DNA from 4 places in the Kribbella sp. CA-293567 genome. Region 3 is predicted to be linked to each of the others. Evidence: riboswitches for the same ligand, from Rfam matches in the RefSeq annotation. Region 3 holds a riboswitch; each other region holds the start of a gene.
The links. Region 3 has a riboswitch for glycine ahead of gcvT (glycine cleavage system aminomethyltransferase GcvT). Riboswitches for the same ligand answer to the same signal wherever they lie in the genome.
Positions count from the first base shown of each region.

Region 1 (4,207 bases), 2.4 Mb from region 3:
CCCAGCGGTCGGAGACCCCGACCGGGGTGCCGCGGCGGGGGACGAAGCGACTCCGGTTGGGGGCAGCAGCATCGGTGAGGTGCTGCAGCTCCTGCAGGCCGAGTTCGCCGACGTCACCATCTCCAAGATCCGCTTCCTCGAGGCGGAGGGGCTGGTGACGCCGGCCAGGACCGCGTCGGGGTACCGGAAGTTCAGTGCCGGCGACATCGAGCGGCTCCGCTACGTCCTGACCGCCCAGCGGGACCAGTACCTGCCGCTCAAGGTGATCAAGGACCATCTCGGCGCGATGGACCGCGGGTTGCGTCCGCCCGCGCCGGGTGGCCGTCCCGCCGCGCCCGACCGGTTGCCCCAGCCGGCCGGTCTGCCGGACGCCGAGGACTTCTCGACGTACGGGACCGAGCTGAAGCTGACCCGGGGCGAGCTGTGCGAGGCGGCCGGGATCGCGCCGGAGCTGCTCGAGCAACTGGAGAGCCACAACCTGGTCGTGGCCCGCGGCAAGCACTACGACGGCGACGCGATCCTGATCGCCAAGGCGGCGGCGGAGTTCGCGCAGTACGGGATCGAGCCGCGGCACCTGCGGCCGTTCCGGGCGGCCGCCGATCGCGAGGTCGGGCTGATCGAGCAGGTCGTGCAGCCGCGGCGGGACGACAAGACGCTGGAGCTGGCCGCGCTGGCGGTCCGGTTGCATGCGGCACTGGTTCGCTCCCGGCTCGGTCGCTGACCGGTACTCCGGTCCGCCGCCGCGTAACCAAGGGGCCGTCGCCGGGCGGGGGCGACCCCGCCGGGGCAGCCCCGGTCCGGCCCGCAGAGTAGGCTGAAGCCGTGCGCGAAGTCGACGTGGTCGGAGTCCGGGTTGAGATGCCCTCGAGTCAGCCGATCGTGCTGCTCCGGGAGGTCGGCGGCGAGCGGTACCTGCCGATCTGGATCGGTGCGGCCGAGGCGAGCGCGATCGCGTTCGCCCAGCAGGGGATGGAACCACCTCGTCCACTGACCCACGACCTGTTCGCGGAGACCATCCGGGTGCTCGGCCACACCCTCAGCCAGGTCCGGATCGTGAACCTGACCGACGGTGTCTTCGAGGCGATCCTGGTCTTCGACGACAAGACCGAGATCTCCGCCCGCCCGTCGGACTCGATCGCGCTGGCCCTGCGCACCGGTACGCCGGTGTTCTGCACCGAGGAGATCCTGGCCGAGGCCGGCATCCCGGTCCCCGACAGCGAGAACGAGGACGACGAGGTGGTCGAGGAGGAAGAGGTCGAGCGCTTCCGCGAGTTCCTCGACCAGGTCACCCCCGAGGATTTCGACAAAAGCTGACCGGCGGCCCGGACGACCGGTTTGGGCGGTGCTGGTACAAGGGCGGACAGGTAACGATTCGTCACGGAACCGCGACACGCATCGTGCTCGGGGCGGCAGTCGTTGACCCGGCCTGAGCGGCGGCTTACCTTGAAGGAGTCGTGGGGCCTTGTAACTCCACGGATGTGATCCGTTCCAGTCGGTACCCAGGGAGGCTCAGGCGTGACACGCACCGGCGACACTGATCTGACGGCGCAGTCGACGTCCGAAGCACACGCCGAGGCGGCCGCCAGCGCCGGCGTTCAGGGTCTGCTCTTCGACGACGACCTGTCGCCGATGCCCGACGACGTCGGTTTCCGCGGCCCGACCGCGTGCGCCGCGGCCGGCATCACCTACCGTCAGCTCGACTACTGGGCCCGCACCGGACTGGTCTCGCCGTCCGTGCGCCCGGCCACCGGCTCCGGCACCCAGCGGCTGTACGGCTTCCGCGACGTGCTGTTGCTGAAAGTGATCAAGCGGCTGCTCGACGCGGGCATCTCGCTGCAGCAGATCCGCAGCGCCATCGCCCACCTCAGCCAACGTGGAATCGATGACCTGACCCAGATCACGCTGATGAGCGACGGCGCCTCGGTCTACATGTGCACCTCGCCGGACGAGGTGATCGATCTGCTGGCCGGCGGCCAGGGCGTCTTCGGGATCGCCCTCGGCGGCGTCTGGCGCGAGGTCGAGGGATCGCTGTCCGAGCTGCCGACCGAGCGTCTCGACGGCCACGACGACGAGTCCGGCTCACATGCCAACGACGAGCTCGCTGCCCGCCGCCGGGCCAGGATGACCGGCTGAGGTAGTCTTTTCCCAGCCGCACACAGCACTCGGGAGAGTCTCGTCCCGCTGTTTGGTCGGGCGCCGAAGGGGCAATTCCTCCCCGGAACCTCTCAGGCCCATGGACCGAGTGCCTTAGGCGACTCTGAAGCGTGCGTGCGTGACAGAGGGGGAGGCCACCGGCAATAGTCAGCAACGGAGCCTCTTCAATGACTGATCACACCCCCCAGGTGTCGGCCGTGTTCGCCGATCGCCACATCGGGCCCCGCCCGGACGAGATCGCCCGGATGGTCGAGACCCTCGGGTACGCCGACGTCGACGCGCTGGTGGACGCCGCCGTGCCCGCGTCGATCCGGTCGGCCGAGCCGCTCCGGCTGCCCGAGCCGGCCTCCGAGGTCGACGCGCTGACCGAGCTGCGGCAGCTCGCCGCCCGCAACAACGTCGCCACCTCGATGATCGGTCAGGGCTACTACGGCACGTTCACCCCGTCGGTGATCGTCCGCCGCCTGGTCGAGAACCCGGCCTGGTACACCGCCTACACGCCGTACCAGCCGGAGATCTCCCAGGGCCGGCTCGAAGCGCTGCTGAACTTCCAGACCGTCGTCTCCGACCTGACCGGGCTGCCGACCGCGAACGCGTCGCTGCTCGACGAGGGCACGGCCGCGGCCGAGGCGATGACGCTGGCACTGCGCTCGAACCGCAAGAGCAAGAGCAACCGCTTCCTGATCGACGCCGACACCTTCGCCCAGACGATCGCCGTCGTCGAGACCCGCGCGGAGGCGCTCGGCATCGAGGTCGTGGTCGCCGACACCACCGCCGGTCTGCCGGACGGAGACTTCTTCGGCGTCCTGGTCCAGTACCCCGGCTCCGGTGGCGCCGTCCGTGACCTCAAGCCGCTGATCGCCGCGGCGCACGAGCGCGAGACTCTCGTCGCGGTCGCCTCCGACCTGCTCGCCCTGACGCTGCTCGAGGCGCCCGGCGAGGCCGGCGCCGACATCGTGATCGGCTCCTCGCAGCGCTTCGGCGTCCCGCTCTTCTACGGCGGTCCGCACGCGGGCTTCATGTCGGTCCGCGCCGGCCTGGAGCGCTCGCTGCCCGGCCGCCTGGTGGGCGTCTCGGTCGACGCGGACGGCGCACCGGCGTACCGGCTGGCGCTGCAGACCCGTGAGCAGCACATCCGTCGCGAGAAGGCGACGTCCAACATCTGTACCGCGCAGGTGCTGCTCGCCGTCGTCGCTTCGATGTACGCCGTCTACCACGGTCCCGAGGGGCTGAAGGCGATCGCCGACCGCGTGCACCGCAACGCCGACAGCCTCGCCGCCTCGCTGCGCGCCGGTGGCGTCGAGGTCGTGCACGACCAGTTCTTCGACACCGTGCTCGCGCGCGTCCCGGGCCGCGCGGCGGACGTGGTGGACAACGCCCGTCAAAACGGCATCTGGCTGCGTCAGGTCGACGCGGACCACGTCGGCATCTCCTGCGACGAGAAGACCGACGCCTCCGCGCTGGTCGGTGTCTGCGGCTCCTTCGGTGTCACGTACGACGCGACGCTGGCCGGTCGCAACCTGACCGAGGCGGTCACCCGGACCTCGGAGTACCTGACCCACCCGGTCTTCAACACGCACCGGTCCGAGACCGCGATGCTGCGCTACCTGCGCAAGCTGTCGGACTACGACTACGCGCTCGACCGCGGCATGATCCCGCTCGGCTCCTGCACGATGAAGCTGAACGCGACCACCGAGATGGAAGCCGTCACCTGGCCCGAGTTCGCCGACATGCACCCGCTGGCGCCGATCGAGGACGCGGCCGGCTACGTGAAGCTGATCGGTCAGCTGGAGCGCTGGCTGGCCGAGGTGACCGGCTACGCGAAGGTCTCGATCCAGCCGAACGCCGGTTCACAGGGCGAGCTGGCCGGTCTGCTGGCAATCCGCGGCTATCACCGGGCCCAGGGCAACGAAAGCCGCAACGTCTGCCTGATCCCGGCCAGCGCGCACGGTACCAACGCGGCCTCCGCGGTGATGGCCGGTATGAAGGTAATCGTCGTCAAGGGCAACGACGACGGCACGATCGACCTGGAAGACCTGCGGAGCAAGGCCTC
Region 1 covers NZ_CP114065.1:4,394,193-4,398,399, reverse strand. The annotation lists gene ftsR (transcriptional regulator FtsR) at 80-721, shown strand; gene OX958_RS20135 (bifunctional nuclease family protein) at 823-1,314, shown strand; gene OX958_RS20130 (MerR family transcriptional regulator) at 1,516-2,133, shown strand; glycine riboswitch at 2,154-2,251, shown strand; gene gcvP (aminomethyl-transferring glycine dehydrogenase) at 2,322-4,207, shown strand, end outside.
Region 1: another riboswitch for glycine. It lies ahead of gcvP (aminomethyl-transferring glycine dehydrogenase); the one in region 3 lies ahead of gcvT (glycine cleavage system aminomethyltransferase GcvT).

Region 2 (4,207 bases), 1.8 Mb from region 3:
GCCCACCCAGCAGGCTGACCACCACCAGCACGGCGTACACGCCCAACGACGCAGCAACAACCACCACAACCCGACGGAGAAGCTCCTCAGCATTCGCCCGGCCCCAGTGACGTTCTGCCTGTTCTCCCTCAAAGAACGGCTTCACAAGACCCGCACAGTAGCGGTCACCCGCCGTTTCAAACACCCCCAACAACAATTCTCACCACCCGCACGCCCACTACCGCACACAGTCACAGCACCCTCGGTCACATCCTGTGGCAGCCTGGTGCGTATGTCTGCTCTCGTGTTGTTGCATGGGCTCGGTGCCAACGGGCGGGTTTGGGATGGGTGGGGAGGGCCTCGGGTGGCGCCTGATCTGCCGGGGCATGGGGTGGCGGGGAGTTTGCCGGGGTACACGTTCGAGGCGATGGCCGCGGGGGTTGCCGAAGGGTTGCCGGTACGCCGGGGGCTGGTTGTCGTCGGGCACTCGCTGGGCGGGGTGATCGCGCTCGAGCTGGCCGGCGGCCGGTACGGCGTACAGGTTGATCGCGTGGTTGCGTTGGGGGTCAAGGTCAGCTGGTCGGCCGATGACCTGGGCCGGGCGGGGGCGCTGGCTCGGAAGCCGGTGACGTGGTTCGAGGACCGGGACGCGGCGGCGGCTCGGTTTCTCAAGGTTTCAGGGCTGCAAGGTCTGGTCGATCCCGCCGGCGAGGTCGTCGGGCACGGGCTGCGGGAGGTCGACGGACGATGGCGGCTGGCGATGGATCCGGGCACGTTCGGGGTCGGTGCGCCGGAGATGGCGAGGCTGATCGCGGCGAGCCAGGGCGAGGTCGTCCTGGCTCGTGGTGAGCTCGATCCGATGAACACCGACGCCGACCTGACCGCTCTGCACGGTCAGGTCGTCACGTTGCCCGGGCTCGGGCACAACGCGCACGTGGAGGATCCGTCAGCACTCGATCACGTTCACGGCCAGGCCGCCTCGTGAGGTCTCCTTGTACTTGATCTTCATGTCGGCGCCGGTCTCACGCATGGTCTTGATCACCTTGTCCAGCGAGACCACGTGCACGCCGTCACCGTGCATCGCCATCCGGGCCGCGTTGATCGCCTTCATCGACGCCATCGCGTTGCGTTCGATACAAGGGATCTGGACCAGTCCGCCGACCGGGTCGCAGGTCAGCCCGAGGTTGTGCTCCATCGCGATCTCGGCCGCGTTCTCGACCTGCTCGGGCGTTCCGCCCAGTACTTCGCACAGCCCGGCGGCGGCCATCGAGCAGGCCGATCCGACCTCGCCCTGACAGCCCACCTCGGCACCGGAGATGGACGCGTTCTCCTTGTACAGAACGCCGATCGCCGCGGCGGCCAGCAGGAACCGGACCACCCCGTCCTCGTTCGCGCCCGGCACGAACCGGCAGTAGTAGTGCAGCACCGCCGGGATGATGCCGGCCGCGCCGTTGGTCGGCGCGGTGACGATCCGGCCACCGGCCGCGTTCTGCTCGTTCACCGCGAGCGCGAACAGGTTGACCCAGTCCATCACCTTCAGCGGGTCCACCGACCACTTGTCGCTGCTCAGCTTCTGATGCAGCGCGTGCGCCCGGCGCGGCACCTTCAGCCCGCCCGGCAGCGTGCCCTCGGTCTCGCAGCCCTCCTCGACGCAGTCCTGCATCACCTGCCAGATGTGCAGCAGGCCGTCGCGGATCTCCTGCTCGGTCCGCCAGGCCTGCTCGTTGGCGAGCATGATCTCGCTGATCGACAGCCCCGACTCGCGGCACCGTTCGAGCAGCGCGTCACCGGAGAGGAACGGGTACTTGAGCGGGGTCCGGTCGGCGACGATCCGGTCACCGGCCGCGGCGTTCTCGTCGACGACGAAACCACCGCCGACCGAGTAGTAGGTGCGCTCGCGCAGTACGTCGCCCTCGGCGGAACGGGCCAGGAAGGTCATCCCGTTCGGGTGGTAGGGCAGCGCCTTGCGGCGGTGCATGATCAGCTGGTTGCCCTCGTCGAAGACGATCTCCCGCTGCCCGGCCAGCCGCAGTACGCCGGCCGCGTGGATCGCGGCCACCCGGGTCTCGACCGAGCGGGTGTCGACCGTCTCCGGGTCCTCACCCTCCAGCCCGAGGATGACCGCCTTGTTGCTGCCGTGCCCGTGGCCGGTGGCCCCGAGCGAGCCGAAGAGCTGCGACTCGACGGCCGCCGTACGGTCGAGCAGACCGTCGGCCACCAGACCGAGCGCGAAGGTCCGGGCGGCTCGCATCGGTCCCACCGTGTGGGAACTCGACGGACCGATCCCGATACTGAACAGGTCGAACACACTGATCGCCATACTGGAGGCCTCCTGGTCGTCACTGACCGATTGGTATGCCTCCCCGCTCTGTCAGGCAGTGTGCCTTCCAGAGGTGCCTCGCCCGTACGGTGAAGGTGCCTGAGAGATTCTTGGGGAGAGTTGCTCCTACGGCGCCCGGGTCAGGCCCGGGTCTCTCCCGCACGGGTTCATGCGGCTGCTTCTTTTGTCACTCGCCGCGACGGTACGGCGCACCGGCGGCGCGCGTCAATCCGTTGGCCGGTGAACTCAGGACAGCCGGCCGGTGCGCTGGGCCCACAACTCGAAGAACCAGGTGAACAGCGGCGGGATGCTGGCCGCGAGCGCCGCCAGCGTGACCGGCAGGCTCCACCGCAGCGGTTTGCGGACCGCGAGCACGGTCAGCACGTAGGCGACGAAGATGCCGCCGTGGATCGGCCCGAAGATCTTCACGCCGATCTCGTTGTCGGACAGCACGTACTTGAACAGCATGCCGATCAGCAGTCCGGTCCAGGACAGCGCCTCGGCGATCGCCACTGCACGAAAGACCCGCGCGTGCTTGGATCGGGCCGGCTTCCCTACCGCGGTCGTCGTCTCAGTCATCAGGGCACCGACCCTAACAAGTCCCTCGAACCCTGCCGGGGTCCGGGCCGGGGTCACCCCGGATGCGCTTCGGGAGCCGCTTGCCGAGGATCGGTGGATGAAGCTCAGAAGCACTACCTGGGGCGTGGTCGGCGGCCTGTTCGTCGCCTGCCTGACCACACTGCCGGCCTCCGCTGCCCCGCCCGCCGCCCTGAAGTGGACGGACTGCGAGGTCAGACCCACCGAAGACCCAGAACTGGTTCGCGGCTCCAAGTGCGCCACTCTGCAGGTCCCCGTCGACTGGAACCGCCCGGCCGGCCCGACCTTCGGCCTCGTGATCGCCCGCCGTACGGCGAAGATCCCGGCCGCCCGCGTCGGGACCCTCTTCTTCGCCCCCGGCGGTCCCGGCGACTCAGGTGTCGACCGGATCCGCACCGGGATGACCCGCTTCCCCGAGTTGATCGAGGAAAGGTTCGACATCGTCAGCTTCGATCCGCGCGGGATCGCCCGCAGCAACCCGGTCGTCTGTTCGGCCGCGCTGCTGGCCCAGCAGCCGTCGCCGGTGATCGCCGACCGGGCGGCCTTCGAGCAGACGATCCGCTACAACCGCGACCTGGCGCAGGACTGCCGCGCCAACACCGGTCCGCTCTACGACCACGTCGACACCCTGCAGTCGGTGCGTGACGTCGAGGCGATCCGCGCGGCGCTGGGCGAGTCCAAGCTGACCTTCCATGGCAGCTCGTACGGCACCCTCCTCGGCCAGCAGTACGCCGAGAGGTATCCGCACCGCCTCCGTGCCCTGGTACTGGAGAGCGTCTTCGACCACGGCGACGCGACCACCGGTCGATGGCTCGACGACCAGGCCGCCACGGTCCAGGACTCGTTCTCGGAGTTCGTGAAGTGGTGCAAGCAGACCACCACCTGTTCGCTGCACGGCCGCGACATCTCGGCACTCTGGGCAGACCTGGTCGCCAGGGCAGCCCGAGGTGAGCTCCCCGATCCTCGGCAATCCGCGCTGAAGGCAACGCCGTACTCGCTGACGTTCGGCGCCTTCCGTCAGCTGTACGAGCCGAGATGGGCCGCGCTGGCCAACCTCCTCAAGCGGCTCGACGAGAGCGCTCCGCCGACCGGTGAGCCGCCCGTACCGACCGGGCTGGCGCCGAACCCGCTGGCGCCGTTCTGCCGGGATCTGAGCCTGCCCGTCCGCACGTACGGCGAGTTTGCTGCTCACCTACGTCGAATCGCCCGGAACACCGCGGACCTGAAGCTGCCGCCGACGCTGATGGCCGTGACCAACTGTCTCGGGCTGCCGAAGGCACCCAATCCGCAGCGCGATGTCGAGGTGCATGG
Region 2 covers NZ_CP114065.1:885,505-889,711, reverse strand. The annotation lists gene OX958_RS04270 (hypothetical protein) at 1-67, opposite strand, end outside; gene OX958_RS04265 (alpha/beta fold hydrolase) at 272-964, shown strand; gene OX958_RS04260 (L-serine ammonia-lyase) at 926-2,299, opposite strand; glycine riboswitch at 2,377-2,469, opposite strand; gene OX958_RS04255 (DUF3817 domain-containing protein) at 2,546-2,878, opposite strand; gene OX958_RS04250 (alpha/beta hydrolase) at 2,976-4,207, shown strand, end outside.
Region 2: another riboswitch for glycine. It lies ahead of OX958_RS04260 (L-serine ammonia-lyase); the one in region 3 lies ahead of gcvT (glycine cleavage system aminomethyltransferase GcvT).

Region 3 (4,207 bases):
ACGTCGTACAGCTTGCCGCTGAAATTGAGCCGCATACCGTGAGTGAGATGTCCGCCATGGGCGAGGTCGAGGCCAAGGATCGTGTCGCCTGGCTCGAGCAGTGCGGCCATGGCGGCCGCGTTGGCTTGGGCACCCGAATGCGGCTGAACGTTCGCGAAGCCGGCGCCGAAGAGTTGCTTGATCCGGGCGATGGCGAGTCGCTCGACGACATCGATGTGCTCGCAGCCGCCGTAGTACCGCCGGCCGGGGTAGCCCTCGGCATACTTGTTGGTCAGGACGGAGCCTTGCGCCTCCATCACCGCGACGGGGGCAAAGTTCTCGCTGGCGATCAGTTCGAGCGTGTTCTGCTGGCGTCCGAGTTCGGCGCGGATGGCGGCGTGGATCTCCGGGTCGAAGTCAACCAGCGACTGGTTGTGGGTGTTCATCTCACTCGCCTCCGATCAGGGACTCGTACGCCGCGGCGTCTAGTAGTTCTCCCAGGTCGCTGACCTTCAACCGGAACAGCCAGCCGGACTGGAAGGGGTCGGTGTTCAGTACGCCGGGTTCGGACGCGACCGCCTCGTTGGTCTCGACGACCTCGCCGTCCACCGGGGCGAACAGGTCGCTGACAGACTTCGTCGACTCGATCTCACCGCAAGCCTCGCCCGCGGTGACGATGGTGCCGGTCGCGGGGAGGTCGACGTACACGACGTCCCCGAGCGCATCGGCGGCGAAGGCGGTGATACCGATGGTGGCGATGTCTCCGTCGAGGTCGAGCCACTCGTGCTCGGCGGTGTACTTGAGGTGGGCAGGCACGGACATGGAAGCTCCTGGTGTGGTCATTGGGCGCGGCGGTAGAAGGGGGGAGCGACGACCTCGACGTCGTCCCGGGTGCCGCGGATGTCGACGTGCAGTTGCGTCCCCGGCTGGTCGAAACCGACGTTGACGTAGGCCATCGCGATGGGATGACCGAGTGTCGGTGAGGGGGCGCCGCTGGTCACGCTGCCGACAACCGCGCCGGTTCCGGGGTCCAGTACTGAGTAGCCGCTGCGGGGTGAGCGCCGGCCAGACGACACCAGACCGACCAGCAGGCGTCGAGGGCCGGCGTCTCGGCGTACGGCGAGTGCCTGATCGCCGACGAACGCGATTTCCTTGCCGAAAGCCACAACCCGGCCCAGCCCGGCTTCGAAGGGCGTCACGTCACGGCTGAGTTCGTGGCCGTACAGCGGCATGCCCGCCTCCAGTCGCAGGGTGTCGCGGCACGCCAGTCCGGCCGGCACCAGCCCGTGCGGCTCGCCGACGCGGAGCAGTTCGGTCCAGAGATGCTCCGCGTGCTCGGGACGGCCGTAGATCTCGAAGCCGTCCTCGCCGGTGTACCCGGTGCGAGCGAGCAGCACGTCGCTCCCGGCGAGAGTGGCTTCGGCGATCGCGTAGTACTTGAGCTCAGCCAGTTCCGTGTCGGTCAACTCCGACACGATGGCCGCCGCCGCAGGACCTTGCACAGCGATCAAGGCCCAATCATGAGTTGCATCGCGGAGCTGGGCGTCATAGCTGGTCACGCGCTGCTCAAGGGCTTCGAGTACGGGGTCCACGTTACCCGCGTTGGCGACGACCAAGAACCTTTCCTCGGCGAGCCGGTAGACAACCAGGTCGTCGAGGATGCCGCCGTCCGGGTCGCAAAGCATGGAGTACCGCGCTCGGCCGATCGCGAGCTTCGACGGGTGACCGACCAGGGCGTGGTCGAGCGCGAGCCCAGCCTGCGGACCGGTCAGCTCGATCTCGCCCATGTGCGACAGGTCGAACAGGCCGGCGGCGGTACGGACAGCGATGTGCTCCGCGATGTCGGAGGAGTAGCGCACCGGCATGGACCAGCCGGCAAAGTCGGTGAAGGAGGCACTGAGACGCTGATGTTCGGCGTACAGCGGCGTTTGCCTGGACTTGTCGTGCGACGTCGTCATGAGTGGGAGGCTCCCTGTGTCAGGCACCGCATGATGCGGTACCACGGTGGGTGACCTCCCCGCTCTGTCATCGGTACCTGAGAGCTTCACCGCCCGGTGGGCGGCTTGCACCTTGGGTGCAGGACCGTGGTCCTGGCTTTCCAGAGTTCGCCTCACCGGGACGGTAAATGGGCCTGAGAGATTCTGGGGAGAGTTGCTCCTTCGGCGCCTTGCCATATTGGGCAAGAGCTCTCCCGCCCCGATTCGAGCGGCGCGATATGAAGTTGAGCGTCCGACTCTAGGGCGAAGCGCTCAGTATGGTCAATCGGCCGAGACCGCCGATCGGAACCACCCAACTGCTCCAGCGGCCAGCTTTTGCGCACAGGAGCGTTAGGTGCCGCCCGCTGGGACAAGGCTCCTCGTCTCCGCCGCGCGCGACTATTGATCGATCCAGTGGCGGAAGCAACAGATGATGTAGAACTCTTTCGGCGACCGGCGACCGGCGCGCGCGTGGCGCCGACATCTGGCGAATCTCCTATAGGACGGGACTGCGATGCTGGCCGGCTACTGCGGTCCATGCGACACTCTCGCCGTGGAGTGCCCTGAGTGAGGCGAGGTCACTGCCTCGATGTGGGTGCACGACGGAGTGCGACTCTTGTGAGGTCGCCTTCGAGAGTTGATACATCCAGGAGATCCGGATCTAAGCACGATCACGGCAGCTCTGCCCTTACCGCCTGAGTAGGTAGAAGGCGGGTATTGAGGATCAATCGTTCTACAACACCGACGCCGATCGATTGTCGCTGTCGGTGTCAGAAGTAGCCTGCACGGATTCCACGCTCCGAAGTGGCTGGTTTGCAGGGGACTGCCGGTGTACCGAAGCCGTCTGCACTAGCGTGCGAGTTCGGCGGTTACGCGAGCCTGGAGATGCTGTCGGTCATGAGGGGCTTGAGCGCGGTTTGCTGACGGCGTCGGACGAGTTATGGGAGTCGCCGTACGGCAAGCCGCGGTGATCAGCAGCCGCCTGGCCGCGCTCGACACCGCTGGCGTGACTGCTGTGGACAAGGCGGCCGGCGAGCTCGGGCTGTCGCGGCGCCAGGCCTACTTACTGCTGAGCCGGTGGCGCGCAGGCGGGGGCATGGTCGGACCGGTTGCCCGCCGCTGCAGCGGCGGGCAGGCGACCAAAGTCGGCCGCCTGACACGGCGAGGCGATCATCCGGCAGTTTCTGCAGGCTCGGTACCTGACTCGTCAGCACCGTTCGATGGCTACGGCTGCCAGGAGATCACCCGGTAATTTGGATGTCACCAGTCCGGGCCGGTGATCGAGGAGTGTCGCCGGCCCGGACCAGGTGTGGGGCTAGCTGCGAGTGGGGCTGGCTTCGCTTTCGGCCGTCGGAGGGGCGATGCTCCATGCCCCGACGGAGTCGTTGCGAACCGAGATCCTGCCAACCGCTCGGTTTGCGGGGAGCGGTTCGAACCCGGCGGTGGTCTCTACGCTGTCGGCCTCGAAGCCGGCGGAATCGCCCCGCTCGATGAGTGGAGTCCCGTCCTCGAGCCAGACCTCTACAACCCACGGACTTCCGGCGGAATCCAATCCGGCTCGGTGGGTTCCGTCACAATCACCCGAACCTTCAGGGTGTATCCATCGGGCATGTCCGGCATGGTGACCGGCCATACCTCGATGCGTGGCTGCGTCTGGCTCAGAACCCAGATCACATCAGAACCCGCACTTGATCGAGGTCTGATTCGATTCGACGGGGCTGGGGTAGTACTGGTAGTTGGCCATGATCGAATACGCTACCTGCACGTACGTTGAGTACTTGCTGCGGCTGCATCCGGTCACCATTGCATTGGTGCGAGCTTGGTGTGCGTGCACGAGGGCTCCCTGGTAGACGTCGCAGTGGAAGCTTCCCAGGCCCCCGGGATCCTGCACACACAGATTAACCCTGATGTTGTACCTGACGATGGAAGCCCTGTTGAGCTGGGAACAGCACCAGCCGGGTGGGTGCCGGTGCGTCTGCCAGCTTTACCACGACGATCCAGGTACCTGCCCGGCCGCAGCGGAGCCAGGCCGGTTGCTGCGCATTGTTGCCCTCGGCGCAGTCATGGGCACCAGCCGACATCAGCGATGCCTGCCACTGTGCGTCGCTTGCTACAACGCGATCGCGCCTCGCGCGGACATCAATTAGAGCGGACACTGGCCTATCTATGTGAGGAGCGTTCCGCTGCTTAATACCCGACACAACGCCGCTTGTCAGCGCTTTCACCAAACTTAGTCGTAGATCGAGAGCACG
Region 3 covers NZ_CP114065.1:6,745,585-6,749,791, forward strand. The annotation lists gene glyA (serine hydroxymethyltransferase) at 1-425, opposite strand, end outside; gene gcvH (glycine cleavage system protein GcvH) at 427-801, opposite strand; gene gcvT (glycine cleavage system aminomethyltransferase GcvT) at 819-1,937, opposite strand; glycine riboswitch at 1,992-2,087, opposite strand; glycine riboswitch at 2,089-2,183, opposite strand; gene OX958_RS35440 (DUF6372 family protein) at 3,878-4,102, shown strand; gene OX958_RS31265 (response regulator transcription factor) at 4,186-4,207, opposite strand, start outside.

Region 4 (4,207 bases), 400 kb from region 3:
TGCCGATCTCCGACCACCGCTGCGGCCGGGCCAGCCCTTGGGCAGCCTTGGCCGACGCGGCATCGGGCGCCATCGCCAGCACCTGCTCCACGTCCCAGCCCGCCACCGCACCCCCCACCGCTCAGCCCGTTACCCCGCAGATCCTGCCACCCGCCGCCGACACACCACCTCACCTGCCCCGACTTCGGACAGAGCGACAGGAAGTAGTGCGCGGCAACTAGTGCACCTGAGCGGAGGTGGCGGCGATGTGGACAGCGTCTGGCGGTGCACTACCTGTCCGTAGGTACACCGCCCGGCGCGACCTCGGTGCTCAGCCCAGCGAGGCGTAGAGCGGATGGGCGGCAGCCAGTGCGCTGACCGCTTGCCCCAGTACGGCGGCGCGGCGGTCGTCGAAGCCGGGGAGCAGCGCCCGGGCGATGATCTCGGCGACCTCCTCGAAGGCCGGCTCACCGAAGCCACGGCTGGCCAGGGCCGGTGTCCCGATCCGCAGGCCCGAGGTGACCATCGGCGGCCGAGGGTCGAACGGCACCGCGTTGCGGTTCACCGTGATGCCGATCTGGTGCAGCCGGTCCTCTGCCTGCCGGCCGTCGAGTTCCGAGTCGCGCAGGTCGGCCAGGACGAGGTGCACGTCGGTGCCGCCGGAGACGACCGCGACGCCGGCCTGCTCGAGATCGTCGGCCAGCAGGCGATCGGCGAGGATCCTGGCGCCCGCCAGCGAGCGCTTCTGCCGCTCGCGGAACTCCGGGCTCGCCGCCAGCTTGAAGCCGACCGCCTTGGCGGCGATGACATGCTCCAGCGGCCCGCCCTGCTGGCCGGGGAAGACCGAGCTGTTGACCTTCTTGGCCAGGTCGGCGTCGTTGGTCAGGATCACCCCACCGCGCGGACCGCCGAGCGTCTTGTGGGTGGTGGTCGTGGTGACGTGCGCGTAGGGCACCGGGTTCGGGTGTTCACCAGCCGCGACGAGTCCGGCGAAGTGCGCCATGTCGACCATCAGGTACGCCGAGACGGAGTCCGCGATCCGGCGGAACTCCGCGAAGTCCAGCACCCGCGGATACGCCGACCAGCCCGCCACGATCAGGGCCGGCTGGTGCTCCTTCGCGAGCCGCTCGACCTCGTCCATGTCGACCCGATGGTCGTCGGCGCGCACGTGGTAGGGCACCACGTCGTACAGGCGGCCGGAGAAGTTGAGCCGCATGCCGTGGGTGAGGTGGCCGCCATGGGCGAGGTCGAGGCCCATGATCGTCTGCCCGGGCTGGAGCAGCGCGCTCATCACCGCGGCGTTGGCGGAGGCACCGGAGTGCGGCTGGACATTGGCGAAACCGGCGCCGAACAACTCCTTCACCCGGTCCTGGGCGAGGCGTTCGATCACGTCGATGTGCTCGCAGCCGCCGTAGTACCGGCGGCCGGGGTAGCCCTCGGCGTACTTGTTGGTGGCCACCGAGCCCTGGGCCTGGATCACCGCGAGCGGCGCGAAGTTCTCCGAGGCGATCATCTCCAGCGTGCTCTGCTGGCGGCCGAGCTCGGCCGCCAGCGCGGCGGCGATCTCGGGGTCGAACTCGGTGAGTGGCGTCTCCAGCACGATCACTCACCCCGCTCGATCAGCTCGGTGTACGCCGCGGCGTCGAGCAGCCCGGCGGGTTCTTCGGTCAGCCGGAGCTTGACCAGCCAGCCGGCGCCGAACGGGTCGCTGTTCAGCAGTCCCGGTTCGGCCACCGCGGCCTCGTTGACCTCGGCAACCTCTCCACCGGCCGGGGCGTGCAGGTCGCCGACCGACTTGGTGGACTCGATCTCACCGAAGGCGGCGCCCGCGGTGAGCGCGGTACCGACCGGTGGGAGGTCGAGGAAGATGATGTCGCCGAGCGCGTCGGCGGCGAACGCGGTGACGCCGATCAGCACGAGTCCGCCGGCATCGGGGCACAGCCATTCGTGGCCCGCGGTGTAGCGGTACCGGTCGTCGCCGGGCAGCGCGCCGGCAGGACTTTGGGGCATGAGGAGGCTCTTTTCCCCCGGCCGTGGCCGGGATGGTGGGCCTCCCCGCTCTGTCATCGGTACCTGAGAGCTTCACCGCCGGTCGGGCGGTTTGCACCGTGGGTGCGGGATCGACTCGATCCCGGCTTTCCAGAGTCGCCTCTTCCGAGCGGTATCGGGGCCTGAGAGATTCTGGGGAGAGTTGCTCCTCCGGCGTCCCCTCACCTGATGCGGCGGGGACTCTCCCGCCCGGTGTCGACGGCGCGGTCTTGAGTTGTCGGAGCTGACAGTAGGCGATGCCCGACCGCTTGTCGAGATGCTCCTCAGCCGCGGAGCACGGCTGGTGCATGGCGCTTCGCGGGCTGGGTACAGAGGGATTGGTAAGCGACAACCGAGCAATTGTTCGATGGGTAGGAGCGTCTGATGAGCACCAACGACGAGGTACAGCCGGTCCCCGACAAGGATCCGGCGGACTGGTCCACCGGGGACGAGCCGATGACCGGGCCGCAGGCGTCGTACCTGAGCACTCTCGCGCAGGAGGCCGGCGAGGAACTGCCGGCCGGCGAGTTGACGAAGGCCGAGGCGTCGCAGCTGATCGAGGAGCTGCAGGTGCGCACCGGCCGAGGTCAGAGCTGAGCCGGTCCGGATCGGGGACTCACTGCCGACAGCTTAGGCCAGGAGGCTCCGGATCGTCTCGGTGATCTCCGCCGGAGCTTCTTCGGCCATGAAGTGGCCGGCGGTGGTGGTGGAGTGGCGCAGGTCCGGCGCCCAGGCGGACCAGAGGGCGGCGGCGTCGAAGCCGAGGGCGCTGCCCCAGTCCTGCTGGACCACGGCGACCGGCATCCGCAGCTTGTTGCCGGCGGCAAGGTCTTCGCGATCGTGCTCGACATCGATTCCCGCGCTCGCGCGGTAGTCGGCAACGATCGAGACCACAGCCTCGCGGGAAGCCGTCAGGTAGGCAGCCCGGATCTCCGCCGGGATCGCGGCCGGGTCTTTGATCCACAGGTCGAGGAAGTAGCTGAAGAAGGCGTCCGGCGCGGCCGCGATCAGCTCCTCGGGCAAGCCGGGCGGCTGGGCCATCAGGTAGAGGTGGAAGGCGACAGCGGCGTTGACGCCGTGCATCGCGTCCCACATGTCCAGGGTCGGCAGCACGTCGAGGCAGACCAGCTGGGTGATCTTGTCCGGGTGGTCGAGCCCGGCGCGGAAGGCCACCAGAGCACCCCGATCGTGTCCGACCAGCGCGAACTCCGGGTGCCCGAGGGCGGCGGCCAGGGCCACGATGTCGGCGGCCATCGTGCGTTTCGAGTACGCCGTACCGTCGGTCTCCGCCGGCTTGTCGCTGGCGCCGTAGCCGCGCAGGTCGGGGCAGATCACCGTGTGGTCGGTCGCCAGCTCGGCGGCGACGTGCCGCCAGATCAAGTGGGTCTGCGGGAAGCCGTGCAGCAGCACGATCGGGGTGCCGGTGCCGCCGATCGCGGCGTTCAGCGAGACCCCGTCGGCGACCTGCACGTGCTGATAGGTGAAACCAGGAATCTTCATGGAAAGAGCCTGCCGCGCGCCGATGAGCATCCGATGAGCAGAGCTATACGGTGAGCTGGTGCAGGTGGCTTTCGGGGTGCTCGGACCGGTGACGGCCTGGCGCGACGGCGCCGAGCTGGCACTGAGGGGACCTCGGCATCGCGCCGTCCTGGCTCGCCTGATCATCGCCCGCGGCCGGATCGTGCCGGTCAACTCGCTCGTCGACGACCTGTGGACGGTCCCGCCCGACGGCGCCACCAGCTCCGTCCGCACCTTCGTGGCGGCACTTCGGCGCGCGCTGGAGCCTGACCGGCCGCCGCGCACGCCGCCCGCGCTGCTGATCACCGAGGGTCCGGGCTATGCCCTGAAAGCAACTGACGTCGACGCTTGGCGCTTCGAGCAGTCGCTGGAGGAGAGCGCCACGCGCCCGCCGCAAGACGCATTGGCCATGCTCGAAGCGGCAGTCGCCCAGTGGCGAGGTCCGGCCTATGCAGAGTTCGCCGACGCGGTTTGGGCTCATGCAGAGCGCTCCCGGCTGGCGGAGCTGCGGCTGACCGCCATTGAGCGCCAGGCCGAGGCAAGACTCGCGCTGGGACTTGCTGCGGACGCAGTACCGGCACTGGATGCGCATGTGGCCGAGCACCCGTGGCGTGAGGACGCCTGGCGGCTGCTGGCGCTGGCGCTGTACCGCTCAGGCCGCCAAGGCGACGCGCTCGCAGTA
Region 4 covers NZ_CP114065.1:7,141,369-7,145,575, forward strand. The annotation lists gene OX958_RS33120 (SWIM zinc finger family protein) at 1-106, opposite strand, end outside; gene glyA (serine hydroxymethyltransferase) at 311-1,579, opposite strand; gene gcvH (glycine cleavage system protein GcvH) at 1,582-1,989, opposite strand; glycine riboswitch at 2,129-2,226, opposite strand; gene OX958_RS33135 (DUF3072 domain-containing protein) at 2,392-2,604, shown strand; gene OX958_RS33140 (alpha/beta fold hydrolase) at 2,638-3,507, opposite strand; gene OX958_RS33145 (AfsR/SARP family transcriptional regulator) at 3,566-4,207, shown strand, end outside.
Region 4: another riboswitch for glycine. It lies ahead of gcvH (glycine cleavage system protein GcvH); the one in region 3 lies ahead of gcvT (glycine cleavage system aminomethyltransferase GcvT).